One region of the Streptomyces sp. NPDC002537 genome, then DNA from elsewhere that is predicted to be linked to it. Evidence: predicted binding sites of a transcription regulator. Region 1 holds the regulator's gene; the other holds the start of a gene.
What was found. Region 1 encodes HspR, which represses chaperone genes until heat shock. Its sites were predicted from a motif close to TTGAGNNNNNNNNNCTCAA; they were not measured.

Region 1 (3,402 bases):
TCGCCAAGATGGGCCTGCAGCAGTTCGGCAAGGAGGGCGAGCCCTTCGACCCGCTGGTGCACGAGGCCCTGATGCACAGCTACGCGCCCGACGTGACCGAGACCACCTGCGTGCAGATCCTGCAGCCGGGGTATCGGATCGGCGAGCGGACGATCCGCCCCGCGCGGGTCGCCGTCGCCGAGCCCCAGCCGGGTGCGCAGAAGGACGAGGACGAGTCGGGCGAGGAGAGCGGTGGCCCGGAAAAGGGCTGACGCGATGACCGACCGCAGTGACCGGAAGGAGGGACGCCGGGGATGAGCACCAAGGACTTCGTCGAGAAGGACTACTACAAGGTCCTCGGCGTGCCCAAGGACGCCACCGAGGCGGAGATCAAGAAGGCGTACCGGAAGCTCGCCCGCGAGAACCATCCGGACGCCAACAAGGGCGACGCCAAGGCGGAGGAGCGCTTCAAGGAGATCTCCGAGGCCAATGACGTCCTGGCCGACCCCAAGCGCCGCAAGGAGTACGACGAGGCGCGCGCCCTCTTCGGCAGCGGCGGCTTCCGCCCGGGTCCGGGCGGCGGCGGTTCCTTCAACTTCGACCTGGGCGACCTCTTCGGGGGCGCCCAGGGCGGGGCCGGGGCCGGTGGGTTCGGCGGCGGTCTCGGGGACGTCTTCGGCGGTCTGTTCAACCGGGGCGGCACGCGCACCCAGCCGCGCCGCGGGCAGGACATCGAGTCCGAGGTGTCGCTCAGCTTCACCGAGGCCGTCGAAGGGGCCACGGTCCCGCTGCGGATGTCCTCCTCGGCCGCGTGCAAGACCTGCTCCGGCACCGGCGACAAGAACGGCACGCCGCGGGTCTGCCCGACCTGCGTCGGCACCGGCCAGGTGTCGCACGGCTCGGGCGGCGGCTTCTCGCTGACCGACCCCTGCCCGGACTGCAAGGGCCGCGGGCTGATCCCCGAGAACCCCTGCGACGTCTGCAAGGGCAGCGGCCGGGCCACGTCCTCCCGCACCATGCAGGTCCGCATCCCGGCGGGCGTCTCCGACGGCCAGCGGATCCGGCTGCGCGGCAAGGGCGCCCCGGGCGAGCGCGGCGGGCCCAACGGCGACCTGTACGTCGTCGTGCACGTCGACTCGCACCCGGTCTTCGGGCGCAAGGGCGACAACCTCACCGTCACCGTGCCGGTCTCCTTCGTGGAGGCGGCGCTCGGCGGCGAGGTGAAGGTCCCGACGCTCGGTGGACCCCCGGTCACCCTCAAGCTGCCCGCGGGCACGCCCAACGGCCGCACGATGCGGGCCCGGGGCAAGGGCGCGGTGCGCAAGGACGGCACCCGCGGCGACCTGCTGGTCACCGTCGAGGTGGCCGTGCCGCAGGAGCTCGACGACAAGGCGCGGGAGGCCCTGGAGGCGTACCGCGAGGCGACCGCGGGCCGGGATCCGCGGGCCGAACTGTTCCAGGCCGCGAAGGGAGCATGAGATGGACGGCCGACGACGCCGCTTTGGTGAAGGCGCACAGCCTTATCAGCTGACCGACGAGTCGCCGGTCTACGTCATCTCGGTCGCCGCCCAGCTGTCGGGCCTGCACCCGCAGACGCTCCGGCAGTACGACCGGCTCGGGCTGGTCTCCCCGGACCGCACGGCCGGGCGGGGCCGGCGCTATTCGGCGCGCGACATCGAACTGCTGCGGCAGGTCCAGTCGCTGAGCCAGGACGAGGGCATCAACCTCGCGGGCATCAAGCGCATCATCGAGCTGGAGAACCAGGTGGCCGCGCTCCAGTCGCGGGTCGCCGAGCTCGAGGGCGCCGTCGACAGCGCCGCCATGACCATGCGGCAGCGCGAGGCCGCGGTGCACGCCTCGTACCGCCGCGACCTGGTCCCGTACCAGGACGTGCAGCAGACGAGCGCGCTCGTGGTGTGGCGTCCCAGACGCGACCAGGAGCGCTGAGCGCCTCGTGGACAAGGCCCGTCACCCCCTGGGGTGGCGGGCCTCACGCGTGCGACGGGGTGAGCCTGAGACGGACCTCCAGCTCGTGCTCGCCCGGCACCGTCCCGCGGTTCTCCACGATGAAGGCCGCGGCCAGCTCCTCCTTGACCTGGCGCACGGGGTCCGCCGCGCCGAAGAGGTCGACCTCGACCGTGCCGGACAGCGGGACGTCCGTGGCCTCCGACGGCGCGCGGCGGGTGCGGGCGTCGACGACCATGCACCACACCATGGGGTGCTCCGGCCCCGCGGCCGTGGTCTCGCTGCGCCCTGCGCCCTCGGGGAACGCGGCCTCCAGGGCGCGGAACACCGCGCCCGCGTCCTGGTGACCGCAGCCGGTCAGGTGGACGCTGACGTGATCCGGGCTCTCGGGGCCGCTCATCGCCTCGTACTCCTCCGCCGTGGGACGCCGTGCGGCCGCGCGGCGGAAGACCCGCCGGACGGCTCGTGGAACAGCTCTTCCCCGACCGTACGAGCGGCCGGGGGAGACGGCATCAGCACCAGGGCCAACAGGGCCAACAGGGGTCCGTCAGACCAGACCCAGCGCCCGGGTGACGGTGATCTCGACGAGGACGCGGTCGGGGTTGGGGGCGGGCGTCCGCCCGTAGCGCTCGGCGTAGCGGCCGACGGCGTCCGCCACGGCGTCGGCCTCGGTCCGTACGACGGCGACGCCCTCCAGGGTCGCCCACTTCCGCTCGCCGACCTGGCAGACGGCGACCCGCGCCCCGTCCGGCCCCGCCGCCAGTATGTTCGCGATCTTGCGGCTGGACTTGTTGGTGATCACCCGGGCGATTCCGGCCTCGTGGTCGAAGGTCACCCCCACGGGCACGAGGTGCGGGCGGCCGTCGGGGCGCGTGGTGGTCAGGGTGCAGATATGGCGCTCGCTCCAGAAGTCGACATAGGCGGCGGAGAGATTGCTCAGGTCGTGGGCCATGCCGGGGAGCGTAGCCCCGGCCCGTCCCCGGCCCGAGGGGCGGGGCGGCCCCCGCGGCCGGACCATGGGGAGTGGGCCGGGAGCGGGCCGGTATGTGCTGGCCAGAACAGGGTTGAGTGGAATAGGCTCAACTTATCGCACGTTGGCTCAAGCAGGAGTGCCATCGGAGGCGTAGCACAGAGGAGGAGCGCACAGTCGTGGATGCCGAGCTGACGAACAAGAGCCGTGAGGCGTTGAGCGGTGCCAGTGAGCGGGCCGTTTCGGCGGGGCATGCCGATATGACGCCGGCCCATCTGCTGCTCGCGCTCCTCGCGGGTGCGGACAACGAGAACGTGATGGATCTGCTGGCCGGGGTCGAGGCGGATGCGGCCGCGCTGCGGTCGGGGGCCGAGCGGCTGCTCGCGGGGCTGCCGAGTGTGCAGGGGTCGACGGTTGCGCCGCCGCAGCCCGGCCGTGAGCTGCTGGCCGTCATCGCCGACGCCTCGCAGCGCGCCCGCGAGCTGGGC
Region 2 (3,402 bases), on a different contig from region 1:
CAGAGGTTGATTTACCGGGCCACTGGGGACCTTACTGTTCACAGTGAGGGCGGAGAGTGAGGTCCAGGGCACGACCGCTCCGAGTGCGACGCTGTGCAGCCCGCCGGAAAGGGGTTCCGCCGAGTGACTGTGGTCGACCCCGTGGTGGCGCCCGACGGCGAGCGCGCCCCCGGCCGCGGGCGCCCCCGCCTGCTCCTCCTGTTGCGGTGGGCCCGCCGGGTGCTGCCGACGCCGACCGGCACCCCCTTCACCTTCGTCTACGGGCTGGTGCTGCTCGGCACCGCCCTCTACGCCGAACTCGGCGACGAGGAGACCGTCAACCAGCTCCTCCGGGACTCCAGCACCGACGCCGCGCACCTCGCCGAACAGCCGCTCGTCGTCCTCGTCGCCAGCGCGCTGTGGGTGGCGGGCGGCATCTATTCGCTCTACGGGCTGCTCTTCGCCCTGATCCTCAGCGCCCTGGAGCGGCGCGTCGGGCCCGCCCGCGCGGCCGGGGTCTTCCTCCTCGGACACGTCCTGGCGACCCTCGCCACCGAGCTGCCGGTGGCCGGGGCGGTGGCGGCGGGACGGCTGCCGGAGGCGTCGCTGCACCGCCTCGACTACGGCATCAGCTTCGGCGTGATGGCCTGTACGGGGGCCCTCGCCGGGCTGCTGCGGCGCCCGGCGGGGTGGACGCTGCTCCTCCTCGCGGGCCTCATGTGCGCCCAGGACCTCATCGAGTTCGCGGACCCCCTCGCGAGCTGGGGCCACCCGATAGCCCTGCTCACGGGCATGGCGTGCGGGCCTTTCATCCGCGACCGCGTGCCGCTGCCGCGGCAACGCGACCCGGAGTCCTGAGCCACTTCTTCTGGCCTTCCCTTGGCTGTCCCGCCGTCGCCGCCTGCGGCGGGAGCTCCCTTCGGGAGCGTCCTCAATCGCCGGACGGGCTGGATGTGCTGGCTGTGGCCTTGAAACTGCGGGCCCAGCCCGTGCAATTCAGCCCGTCCGGCGTTTGAGGACGCGCCCGCAGGGCGCTGGGGGTCTGGGGGTCTCCCCCAGTTTCGGGAAGGGGCGGGGTGGGGAACAGGCCCGCCGCAGGCGGAGAGCGGTCCGGGGCTGAGGCCCGGGGGACACTGCGGCCCGCCGCCCAGCCGATCGCTCAGAGCGAACACACCCCCGGGAACATCCGCGAAGCGCCACGCATTGAGTCGGCATAGCTCAACTTGCCTGCCGAAGGGGAGATCATGGCTCTCATGTCCACACCGCTCACCCTGCCCGTGCTGCCGCTCGACGACGAGGTGGTGCTGCCCGGCATGGTGGTGCCCCTCGACCTGTCCGACGGCGAGGTACGGGCCGCGGTGGAGGCCGCCCAGGCGGCCGTCACGGGTGACGGCAAGCCGCAGGTGCTGCTCGTGCCGCGCGTCGAGGGCTCGTACGCGGGCACCGGCACCCTCGGGCGTGTCGAGCAGGTGGGCCGCCTCTCGGACGGCGACCCCGGGGCGCTCATCCGAGGTCTCGCCCGCGTACGGATCGGGGCCGGCACGACAGGGCCCGGCGCCGCGCTGTGGGTCGAGGGCACCCGGATCGACGAGGTCACCCCGGCCCCGCTGCCCGGCGCGGTCGCCGAGCTGATGAAGGAGTACAAGGCGCTGGCCACCAGCTGGCTCCGCAAGCGCGGCGCCTGGCAGGTCGTGGACCGCGTCCAGCAGCTCGACGACGTGTCCCAGCTCGCCGACAACTCCGGCTACTCCCCGTTCCTCACCGTCGCCCAGCGCGTGGAGCTGCTGGAGACGGCCGACCCGGTGGCCCGGCTCAGGCTCGCCGTGAAGTGGCTGGGCGAGCACCTCGCCGAGCAGGACGTCGCCGAGTCGATCGCCAAGGACGTCCAGGAGGGCGTCGACAAGCAGCAGCGCGAGTTCCTGCTCCGCCGCCAGCTGGAGGCCGTCCGCAAGGAACTCGCCGGTCTCAACGGCGACCCCGGGAGCGAGTCGGACGACTACCGCGCCCGCGTCGAGGCCGCCGGCCTGCCGGACAAGGTCCGCGAGGCGGCGCTCAAGGAGGTCGAGAAGCTGGAGCGGGCCTCCGACCAGAGCCCCGAGGGCGGCTGGATCCGCACCTGGCTCGACACGGTCCTGGAGCTGCCCTGGAACGAGCGCACCGAGGACGCCTACGACATCCCCGGCGCCAAGGCCGTCCTCGACGCCGACCACGCGGGGCTGGAGGACGTCAAGGAACGGATCACCGAATACCTGGCGGTGCGCAAGCGGCGCGCCGACCGGGGGCTGGGCGTGATCGGCGGGCGGCGCGGGGGCGCGGTGCTCGCGCTCGTCGGTCCGCCCGGCGTCGGCAAGACCAGCCTCGGCGAATCCGTGGCCCGCGCCATGGGCCGGAAGTTCGTCCGCGTCGCCCTCGGCGGCGTGCGCGACGAGGCGGAGATCCGCGGCCACCGCCGTACGTACGTGGGCGCCCTGCCCGGCCGGATCGTCCGGGCCGTCAAGGAAGCCGGGTCGATGAACCCGGTCGTCCTCCTCGACGAGATCGACAAGGTCGGCTCCGACTTCCGCGGCGACCCGGCCGCGGCCCTGCTGGAGGTCCTGGACCCGGCGCAGAACCACACCTTCCGGGACCACTACCTGGAAGTCGAACTCGACCTCTCGGACGTCGTCTTCCTCGCGACCGCGAACGTCCTGGACGCCATCCCGGAGGCCCTGCTCGACCGTATGGAGCTGGTCCGCCTCGACGGCTACACCGAGGACGAGAAGGTCGTCATCGCCCGCGACCACCTGCTGCCCCGGCAACTGGAGCGCGCGGGCCTCGACAGCGGCGAGGTGACCCTCGCGGACGAGGCGCTGCGCAAGCTCGCCGGCGAGTACACCCGCGAGGCGGGCGTACGCACCCTGGAGCGCGCCCTGGCCCGGCTGCTCCGCAAGGTGGCCGCCCAGCACGAACTGGGCGAGCGCGAACTGCCCGCCGCCCTCGGCGCCGACGACCTGCGCGCCCTCATCGGCCGCCCGCACCACACGCCCGAGTCCGCGCAGGACCCGGCCGAGCGGCGCACGGCGGTCCCGGGCGTGGCCACGGGCCTCGCGGTGACCGGGGCGGGCGGCGACGTCCTCTTCGTGGAGGCGTCCCTGGCCGACCCCGAGACGGGCGGCGCGGGCCTGACCCTCACCGGCCAGCTCGGCGACGTCATGAAGGAGTCCGCGCAGATCGCGCTCTCCTTCCTGCGCTCCCACGGCGCCGAACTGGAGCTCCCGGTCGGCGACTTCAAGGACCGCGGCATCCACCTGCACGTCCCCGCGGGCGCGGTGCCGAAGGACGGCCCGAGCGCGGGCGTCACCATGACGACCGCCCTGGCCTCGCTGCTCTCCGGCCGCCAGGTCCGCCCGGACGTCGCCATGACCGGCGAGATCTCGCTGACGG

Region 2: a site for HspR is predicted at 1,183-1,201, ahead of lon (endopeptidase La). Genes of this name have one in related genera too.

What each region holds. Positions count from the first base shown of each region.
Region 1 is NZ_JBSFWT010000007.1:142,307-145,708, forward strand. It holds gene grpE (nucleotide exchange factor GrpE) at 1-251, shown strand, start outside; gene dnaJ (molecular chaperone DnaJ) at 294-1,457, shown strand; gene ACWD4A_RS05665 (heat shock protein transcriptional repressor HspR) at 1,459-1,926, shown strand; gene ACWD4A_RS05670 (hypothetical protein) at 1,970-2,344, opposite strand; gene ACWD4A_RS05675 (pyridoxamine 5'-phosphate oxidase family protein) at 2,492-2,896, opposite strand; partial or broken gene ACWD4A_RS05680 (Clp protease N-terminal domain-containing protein) at 3,094-3,402, shown strand, end outside.
Region 2 is NZ_JBSFWT010000030.1:8,250-11,651, reverse strand. It holds gene ACWD4A_RS16005 (rhomboid-like protein) at 124-837, shown strand; gene lon (endopeptidase La) at 1,224-3,402, shown strand, end outside.